Regions from separate parts of the Sphingomonas pollutisoli genome, predicted to be linked through region 2. Evidence: riboswitches for the same ligand, from Rfam matches in the RefSeq annotation. Region 2 holds a riboswitch; each other region holds the start of a gene.
The links. A riboswitch is a leader RNA that binds a small molecule or an ion and turns the genes downstream of it on or off. The one in region 2 is predicted to bind fluoride.

Region 1 (5,599 bases), on a different contig from region 2:
CAATATCGGACTTTTGAGGAGCGGTCGCCTCGGGGGTGGCCTGGGCCCATGCGGGAGCGACCATCAGCATACTCGTCAGGGTGACACCCGAACAGAAACTCGCCTTCATCGCCTTCATCGAAATCCCCCTCTTGCCGAATGGACGATCGTTCGCGATGGCTTTTCCCCTTGAGGGCCGACCCGACCATTCGGCCGGTACGACACCAATGCGCTCTTTGGCGCAGTTTCAGGGGCAGACCGCGGCGATGTCGTCCAATTCCGATTCGTAGTATTTGCTACCTAGATTGGCGATGTGACAGAATCACTACACGCACCGGGTACGCGATTCGTGCCTCCCACCACATTTGAAACGAGCGCAGCGATGTCCGAGACCAGAAAGACCGATCTGCTGAGCGCGCGTATCGAAGCATTGCGCGACGCGCTGCCTGCCGCCGTGTTGCGGGTTGCCCGCTATATCGATCAGAACAGGGTGGCTGCGCTCGCGAGTTCAGCGACCGAACTGGCTCGAGCCATCGGAACATCCGATGCGACGGTGGTACGGGCTGCGAAAGCGCTGGGCTTTTCCGGGCTGCCGGACTTGCGGAAAATCATCGCGGAGAGCCTCGATAGCGGATCGACGCCAGCTGCAAACATGAAGCGCACTTTGGCCAGAATCGACGCGGGTACCGAACATGCGATCGATTTCGTCCTCGAAACCCATCAAGACGCGATTGCCGCGCTCAAGACCGAGGCCACCCGCCTCATGCTCATCGCGGCCGTGTCCACACTCAATTCCGCCCAGCGGATCGTCGTTTTCGGTATCGGTCAGTCCGGTCCATTGGCGCGCTATATGAGCATATTGCTCGGCCGGAGCGGCCGACGCTCTGCGACATGCGACGCCAGCGGCATCGCGCTCGCCGACCAGCTCCTCGATTTGCAGGCGGGCGATGCTTTGCTGCTGCTCGCTTATGGCGGTGCCTATCAGGAGGTGGAAGCAACGATCGAAGAAGGCCAACGGCTCGGCCTGCCGATCGTTCTTGTCACCGACTCGCTGGAGCAACGCCTGGCGGAGCGCGCAACCATCGTCGTGCCGGTGCGACGCGGTAAAGCCCGAAAAGTCGCACTGCATGCGGCCACGGTGGCAGCGCTCGAAGCGATCGCGCTCGGTCTCTCGGCGGTGGATCAGAAACGGTCGGTCGATACATTGAGTCGATTGGGCGCTCTACGTGAAACGATTTCACGACCGCGGAAGACGGGCAGGGGCTCGCGGCCGTCCCGACGCTGAAAGGCAAGTCCGTCGAATGGGCGCTCGATGAAATCAGCCTTTTCTCGGGTCACCACCAATCGAGCGCGCGCCGCTCAAGAGCGTCCGTGATGACGGCAACTCCAATTGTTGACTGGCGCCGCTAGACGCGGCGATCAGGCTGCCCTTCGCGAACGCGCAATTTCGCGGCCGATATTCCGCTTGAATAACGAGCCGCCGGTATAGTCTACAAATTCCAGCGAGAGCATATCCGGATCGCTCCGAAGGCATGTAAAACCGGAACGCGCGTTACAATATTCGGTCCCTTCTACGGCCTGAACAGGACGCACCTCGGACCCCGCTCCCGTTTGTATAAGGGATAGGCCATCGCGATCGAGAAATTGAAGATCGTGATCGTGCCCGGCAAGATATGCCTGCACGCCATGCCGCTTGAGGATCGGCTCGACCTGCGCGATCATTTCCGGTGTGTTTCCGTGCGAACTGCCGCCGGAGAAGATCGGGTGATGCCCCGCTACCAGTTTCCAGGGCGCGCGCGAGGCTGCGAGCTCGCGATCGAGCCAAGCCAATTGCGTGCGCGTGTCCTGCGTGAGCACATTCGCGCGGATCGGGCCATCGGATTCGGTCCGATATTTGTTCACCAGCGGCGATGTGTCGAGGATGAAGAGGTCCAGATGGGGGGCGCCGATGTCAACGCCCGCAATTTTGTAATAGCGGCTCGGCAGTCGCCATCGCTTGCTTGACCCCGCATATTCGAGTTGGGCTTGGGGATTGCCCCGATAGTCGTGATTTCCGAGGCTGGCATACCATGGCGTTTGCAGCGACGGCGCCGTGTAGACATGTTCGAACGAGCTTTGCCACTGCGGATCGTCGGCACTCTGAACACCATTATCGTAGAAATTGTCGCCGACGGTGACCACGAAACGGCTGCCAATCTGCTTGGCCGACCGGCCCATCGCGTCCGCTACATCTTGCTGATGGGATGCTCCGTCTCGACCCCAATCCCCTAGAACGAGGAAATTGACCGCCGGAGGCGCTGCCCGCGCGGGGATGCGCACGACCGCGGTGGCGGCAATCGCGGTCGCACCGATGATCGCTTCGCGTCGTGACAAAAGCATAGCAAGTCTCCCTTGCTGCCTCTTTGCAAGATTTAATGACGATTTAAAGATGGCAACTGCCAGCATGGGCAGGCCGAGATGTCATCATGCCGGCTGTCTTACACCGGCGGTGCTTCTCTGGGCGCGTAGCGACTTACTGACGAGCTTTGCATTGACTGTCTCAGCCGTCTCGTACCGTAGCTGCGTCGAGATGCGGAAAGCAGCCGCATGTCCGCTTAAGCGGGGCCGTCTCAGGACGACGAGGTCTTCGACTTGAGCGGGAATAAGGGGGCGGGCGCCTGCTTGGCTGGCGCTCCCGATGGCGTCGCTGCGGGCCTTACCGTCCAAACCTCGTCCCAGTCGCCCGGGTTCTTCATGGCGTTTTTCATCACCATATATTGCGCATCGACCGCAGTAAGGGTCGGTGTGGGCTGGTCCGCAATCCACCCGATCAGGTCATGCAGACGCTCCAGCAGCCCTGAAAGGCCTTTCCGTGAGCCGCTACGACGCTGCAGTTTCTGCTCTGCGGCCAGAATGGTCTCGGCGCTGATCGCATTGCCCGCCGCCCTGGGGCCGGCATCGCAGAGTCGATCAAGGAGCTCGATCGCCTTGCCCCAATACCAGTCGCCCTTGTTATCGGGTGCCGCTCGCGCGCAGGTGATCAGCAAATCGCTGGCCAGGCGCGAGACCTGATCGAACTCCTGGGGACGAACAGATCCCAACAGCCTGTCCATTAACGGGGCCGAAGCCGCGCTCGTGACAAACGGCTGGGCGGAAAACGCATAGATGCGCTCCCACGTCGACTCGGGAAGCCAAGCACGATCGCGATCGCGCCGAAGCTGAGGTACGATCTCCTGTGCGAAACACGAGCGAACTATCTCGGCTCGCAAATTGTCGCATTGATCGTTCGTGCCGACGATCCGCGGCGCGAAGATTTTGAGCTGCTGTCGCTTATTGTCCGGCAGGCTGTCATTCAGTCGGACGGCGAAAGTCCGGATGAATGGTGATGCGGTCCTCGGATCATCCCTGTGTCGTTCTCCCGCCAACAAGGCGACGAACGTCATAACGCAAAGGCGGTTCGATCGTGGATCGCCACGGCCGGGGATCAATTCGACGCGCTCGAAAAGGCGCTCCAGGGATTGTGAGGTGGGAATCGCCGGCTGGGCTGCTTGCACGACATCAATCTCCTACCGCTTTTCTTACTTCGCAGTAGGAGTCATCAGCCGCGGCGAGCGCGGCGGTTATGGGGGACTCCATCCCCAACCTCGACATGATACTCGGCTTGCCCCTTGTGGGTCAACAGACATCCACAAGGCGCTTCAATCCATGAGATCTTCGAGCAAGAACAGCCGCGCGTTTGATGCAGAATTGCCACACCGCACCTCTTTTCGCTGCGATGCAGCAAAAAGTTCGATTTTGGTCCGCCTCGACGATTGACGGGTGTCACGCTCTTCTGCATATGCCCGCTCTGGCAATGGATTTCTGCCGGGCTCACCTGAGCCGAACCGCCCATCCGGGCTGATGATTCCTACCGTTTGCGGCAACGCAATATGCGGGGGAATCGTGCGCGCTTCGTTTTCGAATCTATTTCACCAGTTCAATCTGGCTGCCTTCATCCGGACGCAGCATGACCATGCTGTCTCGGTTGCGCGCTGGACGATCGTCCTCGTTCCGATGGCGATCGCCGTTGGCTCGCTGTGCGCGGCGTTCCTCTGGAGCCTCGATGTCGCGACACGGACGCGCTTTGCGCACCCTTGGCTGCTGTTCCTCCTCCCGGTCGGCGGATTTGCCATCGGCATGTTGTACCATTGGATGGGCAAGAGCGTCGAAGGTGGCAACAATCTCATCGTGGACCAGATCCACGAGCCTGGCGGCGGCGTCCCGTTGCGGATGGCACCCCTGATCTTCGTCGGCACTGTCGCGACGCATCTCTTTGGCGGTTCGGCAGGTCGAGAGGGCACGGCCGTTCAACTCGGAGGCAGCCTGGCCAGCGCCGCTGGTCGCTTCTTCCGTCTCGATGAGTCGGGAGTCCGCATCATCCTGATGGCTGGCATCGCCGCCGGCTTCGGTGCCGTGTTCGGCACACCGCTCGCCGGTGCCGTATTTGCGCTGGAGGTTCTGGCTGTCGGAAGAATCGAATACCCTGCGCTCGTACCGTGCCTCGTAGCAGGTATCGTCGGCGACTGGACCTGCCATCAGTTGGGCATCCACCACGGCGCCTATCACATCGATTATGTATCGGGCAGCGGCGGCTCGTTGATGACGGAGCCTCTCCTGCTGGCCAAGGCCGCACTCGCCGGCATCGCGTTCGGACTGGCGAGCCTCGTCTTTGCCGAAGCGAACCACAATCTCGGCGCCTTTTTCAAGCGGCTGTTCCCGTTCGGACCGCTTCGTCCTTTCGTTGGCGGTCTGCTCATCATCGGCCTGGTCTATGCGCTCGGCACTCGAGACTATCTCGGGCTCGGTGTGTCGGCACCCCCGGGAGTGCCGACGATCGCAGGCTTCTTCTCAGCGCCGGTCGATCACTGGAGCTGGCTCCTCAAGATGGTGTTTACAGTCGTCACGCTCAGCGCCGGCTTCAAAGGCGGCGAGGTCACGCCGCTCTTCTTCATCGGTGCCGCACTGGGGAACGCTTTGGGTGGTTTGCTCGGCGCTCCTATCGACCTCTTCGCGGGGATTGGCTTCGTCGCGGTCTTCGCCGGCGCCACCAACACGCCGCTCGCCTGCACCATCATGGGCATCGAGTTGTTCGGCGCCACCAACGCCGTTCCAATCGCGGTCGCGTGCTTCGTGTCTTATCTCTGCTCCGGACACAGCGGAATCTATCTCTCCCAGCGCATCGCAGTGCCCAAACACGACAAGGGTTTTGTCGTCCCTGATTCAACGCTTCGTGACGCGAGAGCCGCGCGGTCGGCGCTCACCCTTGCACAATTCCTTCCTTTGTCCCCCCTTCTCAGCAATGAAAGCGAAAGTGAACACATGTCTTACCCTCATGAAGTAACTCCCGCCGAGATCGGCATGATCCGGATTTACATGAAGCCATCCGACAAAGTGGCGAGGGCAGGGGCGCGTTCACTCTGGTCGGCAAAGCCGCTGTACCGGGTCTTGGTCGCGACCGCCAAGGACGACGGCATCATGAATGCCGTCGCGCACCACACGCACTATGGCTATAGCAACCATGGCCCGGTCCGCCAGAACGGCGCCGAAATCGCCGATCCGCATCTGACCATGTGCGTCGAACTCATCGGTGAACGCGACAAGC
Region 2 (5,599 bases):
GCGGCCGCGACAGCAGCGCATCGAGCAGCGCGTAGCTCGCCATGATCTCGTCGACACGGACATGGAAACGCGCATGGGCGTCGGCCTCGTCATGCGTGGCGATCTCCGGGGGGAACCGATCATAGGCGGCGTATGGATGATCGCGTCTCAGGTCGCGATCGAGGCCCGATGCCCGCGCGACCGGGCCGGTTGCCCCCTGATCGAACGCGACCTCGGAGGGGAGCGGCCCCGTCGTCAGCAGACGGTCGAGGAAGCTGTCGCTGTGCTTCAGCAGCTTGGTATAGCGCTCCGTGCGGGAGCGGAGCTGCGCGAGCGACGGGGCCAGCCAGTCGCCAGGGTCGATATCGCGTCTGAGGCCGCCCGGCGTCAGCATGTTGCGTAGAAAGCGGCTCCCGGTCAGGCGCGCGTTGAGCCGCTTTGCTTCCTCCTCGAGCAGCATCCCCTCGGCCTGTCCGACCTTGAGCGTCGTCGTGTCGGCGAGATGCCCCAGATAATGGAGATGATTGTAGATCCGCTCCATCTCGGCGAGCAGCACGCGGCCCCATTGCGCGCGCTCGGGCAGCGTGCATTCCGCGCAGGCTTCAACCGCCCGGCAATAGGCGAAGGCGTGCGCCACGCTGCCCACCGCGGAAACCCGTTCCGCAAGCACGGTTCCTGCCTCGGGAGGCAAACCCTCGAACCGCGTTTCCATGCCGCGATGCTTGAAAAAGAGCTGCGGCTCATATTCGAGGATATGCTCGCCGACATAGCCGAAGAAGAAGGCCCCGGATTCGACCACGCCAGCGCGGACGGGACCAAAGGGCAGCAACTGAACGTCGAGCTTGGCGCCGGCGATCTCGGGGAGGACGCCGGCTGCGCGCAGGCCAGGCTCGGAGACATCCTCCACGATCACCCTGCTCGCAGGCCCTGCTTCAACGGTGGGATGCAAGACCAATGGCCGCGGATCGGGATGGCCGAGAAAGGTTACGCCATACAGCTCCATGATCTCGCGTTCGTCCCAACTGAGCAGCGGCCAGACGTCGGCGAGGCTGGGCGCCGTCCTGCCGATCACACAGCGCCAGGCGGTGAAGCCGTGGAGTGGGGGTTCCTCGATGACGTAGCGAAGCTCGGTGCGATCCTCGGCGATCCTGCGCGCATAAACCATCTTGAGCCGGCTGCCGGTGCTGTGCAGGCCCTGGGCGTTCGAGACGAGCACATCGGTCCCGATGTCGATGACCCGGACCGGCTCGCGCCGCGCTATCGGCGGCTGATCGGCCGCGATCATGATGCCGCCCCCGACAGCGCGACCGCAATGCCATGGAAATAGCGCCACATCGCGTCCGGCCACCAAAGGCCGAAGAGCAAGAGCGGAAGGAGCGCCAGCCACATCGGCGCGACGCACCAGGCGCTGAGTGTCCGGCCGGACCGCTCTTCCGGCGCGGATGCCGGCGGTTCCAGGTACATCACCCGGAAATGGTTCATGAAGGCGATGAAGATAACGATCAGCAGCAGGGCCATGCCGTAAACCGCCCAGGACAGATGGGGCAGGCCGATGCCGGCGCGCAGGATGGTGAGTTCGCTCTGGAACAGGCCAAAGGGTGGCGCGCCGGTAATCGCGGCGGCACCGGCCAGCCAGAGCGCAGCCTGCGCCGGGAAGCGTAGCCAGACATCCCGGATGCCGCGAATGTCCTTGGTCTGATAGGCGCGCATCGCGTTGCCGGCGCCGAAGAACATGAGCGACTTGTTCAACGAGTGGTTGAGCATGTGGTAGAGCGCCCCGGCGGTGCCGAGAATCCCGCCGAACCCGAAGCCGAGCGCCATCACGCCCATGTGCTCGACGCTCGAATAGGCCATCAGCCGCTTGATCCCGCGCTGACGGACGATGAACAGCGCGCCGACCAGGATCGAGAGCAGCCCGAGCGCGACCGTCACCACGCGGCAGGTGCCGCCGATGCCGGCGGCGTCGGCCACGCCGAGGAAGCGAACCACGCCCAGCATGGCGGTGTTGAGCAGCGCTCCGGAGAGCATGGCGGAGACCGGGGCCGGGGACTCGCTGTGCGCATCAGGCAGCCAGCTATGCATCGGCGCCAGGCCGACCTTCGTGCCATAGCCCACGAGCACGAGCAGGAAGGACAACAGGATGATGGACTGGCTGGCGCGCGGGGCGACAGCAGTGAGCGAAGCCCAGGTCAGTTCATAGGTCGGGCCATTGACGAAGGTGCCGCTCCAGTAGAACAACACTGTGCCGAGCAACGCCAGGCTGATGCCCGCCGAGACGATCACGATATATTTCCAGGCTGCCTCGATGCTCGACGCCTCATGCTCGAAGGCGACCAGGAAAGTGCTGACCAAAGTCGTCAGCTCGATCGCGATCCAGTAGAGTCCCGGATTGTTCATGAGCGGCCCGACGAAGATCGTGAGCGCGAAGCCGGCGAACAGGGCATAGAAGCCGGGTAGCCGCTCATCCTCGTCCAGCATCCGCATGTAGCCGATCGCGTAGATCGACGAGAGTAGATAGACGAGCGCGGCGCAGAGGATGACCCACGCGCCCAGCGCGTCGAGCGCAATATAGCTGCGGCCGTAGATCACCGGCTCTGGCGTCGCGCGCCAGACCAGTGCGATCGCGACCGCGAAGCTGCCGATGCTCGCCAGCAGGTTGATCGCTTCGGCGAAGCGCGGGCTTCGGCCGGCGATCGAGCCGACCACGGCCACCGCGGGGCAGAGCAGCAGCAGGGCGATGAGCGTGCCCGTCGTCATCACCCGACAAGCCTCTTCAGGTCGAGGCTCGAAGTGCTGCCGACATGCACGGTGAGGTAGCGGACCAGCACGCCGAAGCAGGCGACCACTACCAGCAGATCGAACAGGATGACCAGCTCGATCAGGATCGGCATTCCCGGCACCAGGATCTGGGCGCCGAGGAAGATGCCGTTCTCTAGCACCAGCAGGCCGAGGATCTGGCTGATCGCCTCATGGCGCACCACCAGCATGAGAAAGCCGATCATCTTCATCGACAGCATGACGGTGAGCGCCAGGACCACGACGGTCCCGGCGGCGCCGACCCGCACGCCGATATGCTCGGACACCACCAGCGCGAAGACGATCGCCGCCGCACCCAACACTAGGCAGGAGCTGGGGCGCAGGGCCTCATGGATCTCGCGCTTGATGTCGAGACGCCGGATGATCCGCGCCAGCAGATAGGGGAGGATGAGGCCGCGGAAGAGCGCCGTCAGCGCCGCGATCGCGTATAGCTCGGGAAAGCCGCCGTAGAAGCCGACCACCGCAGACAGGCCGGCGATCACCCAGGACTCGGCCGCGAAGGCGTAGAGATAATTGTTCAGCCAGCGTGAGCCCAGCATCACGAACGCGAGCAGCAGACTGAGGATCGCCATCAGGCTGAACAAGGACGCAGCGAGCGGATCAAGATGTTCGACCGGCATAGGCTATCCCATTTGCGAGCTGATGATGGAGAGGACCGCGAGCAGGAATGAGGCCGCGAGCGGCTCCTGATAGCGGTAGAAGCGAAGGCGCGACTGCGTCGTCTCGACCACGACCACGACGAGCAGCACCACGAGGAACTTGAGCAGGTCCGCGCTGATCGCGCCCAGCGCGCCGAGCGACGTGCCCAGGTGCGACAAGCCCCAGGGCAGCAGCAGCACGTTGCAGAAGATGGTGTAGAGGATGAACTGCTTCATCATCGACGCCCATTTGAGGAGCGCCAGCAGCGGCCCGGAATATTCGAGGATGCGCGCCTCCTCGATCATATAGACCTCGATATGCGTGCTCGAATGGATCGGCAGGCGATCGGTCTCAGCGAGGATCAGGACGAAGAAGGCCGCGACGAGGAACAGGTGGCTGGGGCTCCAGTAGAGCGCGGGCGTGGCGACCAGCAGATGGTTGACGACAAAAGGGATCATCGACCGCGCGAGCAGGGTGATGCCGACAAAGACGACGATCAGGGTCGGTTCGGACAGGATCGCGATCATCGTCGCCCGGCTCGAACCGATGCCGCCATAGCTCGACCCGCTGTCGAGGCCGGCGAACAGGATCAGGAAGGAGCCGAGGGTCAGGATCAGGCCGCCCCCCAATATGTCCCCCATGTCCGAATAGGGCAGGGGATAGTCGGTCAGCACCGGGATCAGGATCGGCACCGTCAGCATGCAGGTGAAGGCGATGATCGGCGCCACCCAGAACAGCCAGGAAGCCGTTTCCGGAATGACGATCTCCTTGCGGAAGAGCTTCCACAGGTCCCGATAGGGCTGGAAGATGCTTGGCCCCTGGCTCCGCTGCACCTTCTCCTCGAAATTATGGATCACCCCCTGCAGTAGCGGTGCCAGCAGCAGAACCCCAAGGACCTGGAAGAACTGGAGCACGAGGTCGCGCATCAGCGACGCCTCGCGGTCGATGACGCGAATGGACTACCCGTTCCCAGTCCAGCCATGGCGCACCGACTCCCACTTCTCGCTCCGAAGAGCAGGCATGTGTCGGGACCGGGCGGTCTGGCTTTCAGCCCGTGCGGCGGAGACACACACCCGCCGCGTTCAACGCGGTAGGGGTCATCAGCCGTTCGGCGGTTGTGGGGGACTCCATCCCCATCCAGCAATGTATCAGGCGCACCATGCTTAGCCTCGCAGAACAACCGCCTCAAGACGAGATCGTTCCACCAGCAAACCAATCGAACTTTCGTAAATCGGCCGCCTATGATGCGACCAAGTGCGAGGGCGCTGAATTGGGCGCCCATACTCAGGCGCAATGGGCCAAGAACAACGGAAGATCGCAATGGGCCAACACATGCCGTGTCGTGCCGCCCAATAGCCATTCGAGAAGCTGATTATGACGATAGGCGCCCATCACGAGAAGATCGGCGTCCAGATTATGGGCCTCGGTGACGATCTGGTCTCCGAGCGTCTCCGTGTCGCGCTGGGATTGATGGACCTGGTAGCTGATGCCGTGGGCGTCCAGCAGCTCCCGCGCTGGATCCGCCAATTCGGGCTCTTCGGCGATCAGCAGCAGTGTCACCTCAACCGCGACCTTGAGCCAGGGAAGAGCGCCTTCCAGCGCTTTGCGGCAGCAGGCCGTGTTGTTCCAGGCGACCACGATGTGGTCTGCGAAAGTGTCGCCCGGCTTCAGCGACCATTTGGCCGGCACGAGGAAGAGCGGGTGGTGCGCCCGATGGATGGCGGCATGCAAGGCGTCGCCGCCGTCCATATTGGTGGGACGAGCCAGCACCAGCACGTCGAAGGCGCGCGCCTCCTGCTCGACATTCTCCTCTTCGGCGCCGATCCGCTCTTTCCAGGTGAGCGGAATATCCGCATCGGGATGGGACGCCACCCACTCCTCATAGGCCGCAAGGGTCGCCGCTTCTCGTTCCTTCGCGGTGCCCTCGTGGCGTTCGCGAAGCTGTTGGAACGCGATCTCCTCCGACGCGACGATCAGATAGTCAGGATCGACAACCACATGCAAAGCCTCGACGGTCGCGTCGTGGATGGCATGCGCTGCTGCCTCGGCGGCATCGAGACAAGCCGCTGCCGTCGCGGACTCCGCCACAACAGCGAGTATTTTGACCGTCATCGGCCCTCTCCTATGTCGGGAGCGGGCACTCGCGTCCTACCCGCGCCCATTA
Region 3 (5,599 bases), on a different contig from region 2:
AAGATTGATCGCGGTCGCCAGTTCAGTTGCATGGGCGATCGACAGGCGCTGCCCGCTAAGGCCGTCTCACGATACGTCGCGACCGCGCAGCCTCTCGCCCGCCTTCCTGAGCGCTTCGCCGATCCGCCTGACAATCGCCGGATCGGTGCAGACATAGGTCGGACTGGGATGCGGCATCGTCAGCACCGCGACCTCGGGTCGATGCGCATGAATGACAGGCGCGGCTTCGGCGGCGATGCGCCCTGCGAGCACGACGACCTCCAGGCGCGGCAGCAGATCGAGCAGCGGCGGCAGCAGCGACAGCCCCTCGGCGATCTCGCCGCGCCGGAGCGCACGGTTGCGGGCACCGGGGGCGTGCACGATCCACGGCACGGTGTTCCACAGTAGCATGTCGGCGCGCGCGATGCGGGCTTCGTCGAGAAAACGGCGCAGGTTGCGCGCGGTGCCGGTCGGATTGTCGCGCGAGACGAAGCGGACCGGCGCGCGGCCCGGTCCGGGCGTTTCGAGCAGCAGCAACAGGCGCGCATTAGCACCGCCGTCGAGCGGATCGACGTGCGGCACGCGGCGACCGCCGACGAGCAGCCTCTCCCGCCACGCCTCGATCGGGCGAACGTGGTCGGCCTCGAGGCTCGCAGCGCGGGTAGCCGCGGCCTCGGAATCGTCGAGCAGCGCAAGCGACCGATCGGTCATCCCGATCGGAACGACCACGAGAACCCGTTGGAGCGATCGCTCCCAGGCGCCCATCCTTTGCGGCATCCACTTGCCAGGAGGCTATCATGGCCACGCAGCTTCGACATGACGACATCCTACACGCTTCTGCCGCGCCCGTCCGTCCCCGTTTGACGCTGGTCCCCGACGCCGGCCCCTATGACGACCTCGAGCGCATTGCGCCCGGCGTGGCGTCGCGTGGCATCCATCCGGGCGTGCTCAAGGCGCTGGTCGGCTGCTACGCGGCGATGCTGGCGAGCTTCTGGCTGTTCTTCGCGCGCGACGCGGCAGCGGGATTGGTGCTCACCGTCATCACCGTGCTGATGATTATGTATTTCGGGCTGATCGTCGGCGGCATCCTGCTCGCCGACAGCCCGGCCCCGGGCGAGCGGCAGCGCAGCTTCGCCGACTTTCTCGCCGGCCCGGTCGACATCGCGACGGGCGTCGTCAGCGGCCGCGAGGCGATGGCGCAGATCATCTTTCTGCCTGCGGCGATGCTGCTGCTCGCCACCGTCGGCGGGGTGATCGCCGCTCTCTCGCGCTGATCGATCGTCCCAGCCGATCGGAACGACAGGCAGCGATCGTTGGAATGCCGCCCGACCGGGGGCCAAGGTGTCACTCGAAAGGAATTGTGATGACTTCGCTAGCGCTTACCCAGGACGAGACGCGCCCCGCCATGACAGGGATCGGAGGTGTGCTGCCGGGTCTGCTGCTGTGCGTCGGCGTGACACTCACGGCTTATGCCTTACAGTCAGCGGAACAGGCATTGTTTGGCCGCGCATGGCTCGAGGCGCTGGTGCTCGCGATCCTAATCGGCACCGCGATCCGCACCGCCTGGACGCCAGCCGCCAGATGGTTTCCGGGGATCGATTTCAGCGCCAAGCTACTGCTCGAGATCGCGGTGGTGCTGCTCGGCGCGTCGGTCAGCGCGGCGACGATCCTCGCGGCCGGGCCGGCCTTGCTGATCGGCATCGTCGGCATCGTCGCGACCGCGATCCTGGTCAGCTTCACACTCGGCCGCTTTCTCGGCCTGTCCAAGCGGCTGGCGATCCTCGTCGCGTGCGGCAATTCGATCTGCGGCAATTCCGCGATCGCCGCGATCGCGCCGGTGATCGGCGCCGACGGCGACGACGTCGCCTCGTCGATCGCTTTCACCGCGGTGCTCGGCGTCGCCGTGGTGCTGGGCTTGCCGCTGCTCGGCGTCCTGATGGGGCTGAGCGGGATCGCCTATGGCGCGCTTGCCGGCCTCACCGTCTATGCCGTGCCGCAGGTCATTGCCGCCGCCGCGCCGCTCGGCGCGCAGGCGGTGCAGATGGGCACGCTCGTCAAGCTGGTCCGCGTGCTGATGCTGGGGCCGGTATGTCTCGTTTTGTCGCTCGTCGCGCCCAAATTGCGCGAGGAATACGACGAATTGGCACCGCACGTCACCGCGGGCGATCGGCCCAAGGCGGGGCGTCCGCCGATCCACCACCTCGTGCCGTGGTTCATCATCGGCTTCCTGGCGCTGGTCGGGCTGCGTTCGGCGGACCTCGTGCCCCACGCCGCGATCGCGCCGATCGGCGAAGCGGCAACGGTGTTGACGGTCGTTTCGATGGCCGCGCTCGGGCTGGGCGTCGACGTGCGCACCGTCGCCAAGGCGGGCGGTCGCGTCACCGCTGCGGTGATCCTGTCGCTGGTCGCGCTCGGGGGTATCAGCCTGGCGCTGATCACCGTCCTCGGCATGACGCGCTAGATCCCGGATGCTGCGTCGAAAGCGACCGCGTGAGGAGAATGCGGCTTCCAGTCACGCCGAGCTTGGGGCGGGAACTCAAGGCTTCCGGTCGTTCTCTTCCTCACGCCGCTTCTGGCGCTCGTGCTCCTCGAGTTCTTCCATCTCGGCGACTTCCGGATCGACCGGGGCCTGCTCGTCAGGTTTGTCGGACATTTTATTCCTTGCCTTCCAGGGAGCGACCGTAACGATCCGCTACGCCAACCGACGTGCGAGCAGAAGCATTGTTCCGAGTGCGGCGATCGACAGCACGAAACTGCCCACCGTGTAGAGCAGCGTGAGAACCAGATTGCCTCGATCCCACAGCGTCACCGTATCGAGCGCGAACGTCGACCAGGTCGTGAAACCGCCGAGAAGCCCCGTCGTCAGGAAAAGCCGCAGATCGGCGTCGCCGGAAACTCGGAACGCGAACAGGCCGACCAGCAATCCCATCGTCGCGGCGCCGACGACGTTCACGAACATCGTCCCATACGGAAAATCCGGGCCGAGCAGCCTCAGCGCCGCCAAGCCTGCCAGATGTCGTAGCGCCCCGCCGATCCCGGCGCCGAGGAACACGATGATGACCGACCGCATGGCCTACCTCCAATATAATGTGAGATAGGAGTCATCAGCCCAAAACGGGCGGTTCGGCGAAGCCAGGCAGATTCCATTGCCGCTGTCGGCATGTCGCGAAAACCTGGGAGACGTCAAGCATCCATGATCCGGTGGGCGCGTGATTCGACGGGCAACGAGCCGTTACACGTGACCCTCCCCGGTATGGCCGTGTGCGACTTTCATCATCGCGTCATGATCCTCGGGCGCAGTGGCGACGGCTGCCTTATACGCAGCGGGCGTCATACCCGGCATCTTCTGGAGGAACGCGACCATGTCCCAGATCAGCGCATCGGGATGGGTCTTACCCCAGGCGGGCATGGCGGTGAGTTTGACCCCGTGCTTGATCACCCAGAATTGCTGCGCCGGCGTCAGGTCGGTGCCCTTCGCCAGTTCGGGCGCTTGCGGGTAGAGTCCTCGCGAAATCTCGGTCCGCTCGGCGCCGGGGGCGAGGTGACAGCCCTGGCACATCTCACCGTAGAGCCCGGCGCCCGCTGACACATGCGCCGGGCTTTCAAGATCGGCGGGCACGGTAATGCCCCGCGCATGCGCCGCGATCGATCGATCGCGCAGCCCTTCGAGCATCGTGTAGACCGGGCGCGAGTGCGGCGCATCGGCGCCGATGTTGTAGATGCCAGAATAGATGAAGACAGCGATCAGCAGCACGACGACGATCGTGGCGATCGCGACGAACGGGCCGCTTGGCAGATGATGGCGAAGGGGCTTGCGCGAGTCGGCCATGAACGATCTCCTCTAGAACCAGGTGCGGATGCCGAACACGAGGCTCGTCATGTGCGGGCTCTCACCGTCGGCGCGGGCATAATCGGCGGTGCGACCGACCTTTGCTTCGTAGGAAATACCGACATAGGGCGCGAACTGGCGGCTGATCTCGTAGCGCAGTCGCAGGCCCAGCTCGGCGGTGGAAAGGCCGACGCCGATCCGGTTCTTAGGCACATTTTGCGCCGCGAAATTGATCTCGACGCGCGGTTGCAACACTAAACGCTGCGTGATCTGCTCGTCATACCAGCCCTCGGCCCGGCCGAGCACGTCGCCCTTGGTCGACAGGAACAATGCCGCCTCGGTGTCGAACTCGTACGGCGTCAGGCCTTCGATGCCGATCGTCGCATAGGTCTGCGTCGGTGTCGGCTGGAAATCGTGGCGGATGCCCGCCTGGAGATCGAAATACGGCCCGATCGCGCGACTGTAGAGCGCTTGCACCTCGGCCGCGTCGACACCCTTGCCGAACGTGCCGTCGCCCTCCGATTTCACTACGAAGCGGTTGAGGTCGCCGCCGAACCAGCCCTCGCCGTCCCAGCGATAGCCGTCGCGGCCGTTCCTGATCTGCAGCTCGGCGAGATTGAACATCGCCTGCGAGAAAGTCTCGCCGCCATTTTCGTGTCGGAACGCCGCACGGGCCGGCTGCATCGCCGCCGCGCCGAAGCTGCGATCGGCATAGCGATCCATCGGTGGCGCGGGCGGTGGCGCGTTGCCGGCGGGAAGATCGGTGCCGGTCGGCGCGGCCTGCATCGGCATCGGCTGGGTCATGTCCATCCCGGGCATCGTCGATCCACCCGGCGCAGGCTTGCCCGACATATCCATGCCCGGCATCGCCTGCATCTGGTCGCTGGTGGTGGGCTGGGCCATGTCCATGCCGGCCATCGCGTCCGTCGACTGGCCGGTCGCGCGAGACCGCGATGGAGCCTTGCGCCGGGCCGCCGAGCCGGATGACGGCTTCTTCTTCACGATGGCCGGCTTTTTCTTCGGCGTCGCCTTCTTCGGCATCGGCTTAGACATGTCCATGCCGGGCATGGTCATGCCCTGCATCGACTGCGCAGTCGCGGGGCTCGCGGCCAGCGCGAACGCGCTCGCGGCGAGGATCAGCGCGCGGTTCATGCCGCGTCTCCCGTCTTGCGGACCGAGACGACGCGCATCATCCCCGCCATCATGTGATAGAGCAGGTGGCAGTGGAACGCCCAGTCGCCGGGCGCGTCGGCGGTCAGGTCGAACGCCACTTTGCCGCCTGGGGCGACGACCACGGTGTGCTTGCGCGGGGCATGATCGCCGTGCCCCGTCACCAGCTCGAAGAAATGGCCGTGCAGGTGGATCGGGTGCGCCATCATCGTGTCGTTGATGAGACGCACGCGGACGCGCTCGCCGTCGTGGAACGGGATCGGGTGCGCGGCATCCGACATCTTGACCCCGTCGAACGACCACATGAACCGCTCCATGTTGCCGGTGAGGTGGATGTCGAGCGAGCGCGACGGCGCGCGCACGTCGGGGTTGCGCTCGAGCGCGACGAGGTTGGTATAGGCCAAGACGCGGTGGCCGACATTTTCGAGGCCCTGCCCGGGCTCGCCGGTGCGATCCTTCGGCATCGGCGCGATGGTCGAGACGCCGGCGCCCTTCTTCACCCCCGGCGCATTGTCGAAATCGCGCATCGACATCGACGACATCTGCATGCCGCCCGACATGTCCATACCGCCGCCCTGGCCGGACATGTTCATGCCCTTCATGTGGTGCCCCGCCATCGAC

Region 1: another riboswitch for fluoride. It lies ahead of PX554_RS24965 (DUF190 domain-containing protein); the one in region 2 lies ahead of PX554_RS20670 (respiratory chain complex I subunit 1 family protein).
Region 3: another riboswitch for fluoride. It lies ahead of crcB (fluoride efflux transporter CrcB); the one in region 2 lies ahead of PX554_RS20670 (respiratory chain complex I subunit 1 family protein).

Annotation. Positions count from the first base shown of each region.
Region 1 covers NZ_JARFNJ010000022.1:135-5,733, reverse strand. The annotation lists gene PX554_RS24985 (TonB-dependent receptor) at 1-118, opposite strand, end outside; gene PX554_RS24980 (MurR/RpiR family transcriptional regulator) at 362-1,264, shown strand; gene PX554_RS24975 (purple acid phosphatase family protein) at 1,399-2,358, opposite strand; gene PX554_RS24970 (hypothetical protein) at 2,589-3,512, opposite strand; fluoride riboswitch at 3,541-3,607, opposite strand; fluoride riboswitch at 3,799-3,875, shown strand; gene PX554_RS24965 (DUF190 domain-containing protein) at 3,901-5,599, shown strand, end outside.
Region 2 covers NZ_JARFNJ010000011.1:55,448-61,046, forward strand. The annotation lists gene PX554_RS20655 (hydrogenase large subunit) at 1-1,264, opposite strand, end outside; gene PX554_RS20660 (proton-conducting transporter transmembrane domain-containing protein) at 1,261-2,736, opposite strand; gene PX554_RS20665 (hypothetical protein) at 2,736-3,416, opposite strand; gene PX554_RS20670 (respiratory chain complex I subunit 1 family protein) at 3,420-4,361, opposite strand; fluoride riboswitch at 4,520-4,579, opposite strand; gene PX554_RS20675 (universal stress protein) at 4,720-5,547, opposite strand.
Region 3 covers NZ_JARFNJ010000021.1:19,681-25,279, forward strand. The annotation lists gene PX554_RS24870 (uracil-DNA glycosylase) at 67-708, opposite strand; gene PX554_RS24875 (hypothetical protein) at 777-1,253, shown strand; gene PX554_RS24880 (YeiH family protein) at 1,343-2,440, shown strand; gene crcB (fluoride efflux transporter CrcB) at 2,672-3,049, opposite strand; fluoride riboswitch at 3,068-3,139, opposite strand; gene PX554_RS24890 (c-type cytochrome) at 3,212-3,808, opposite strand; gene PX554_RS24895 (copper resistance protein B) at 3,821-4,960, opposite strand; gene PX554_RS24900 (copper resistance system multicopper oxidase) at 4,957-5,599, opposite strand, start outside.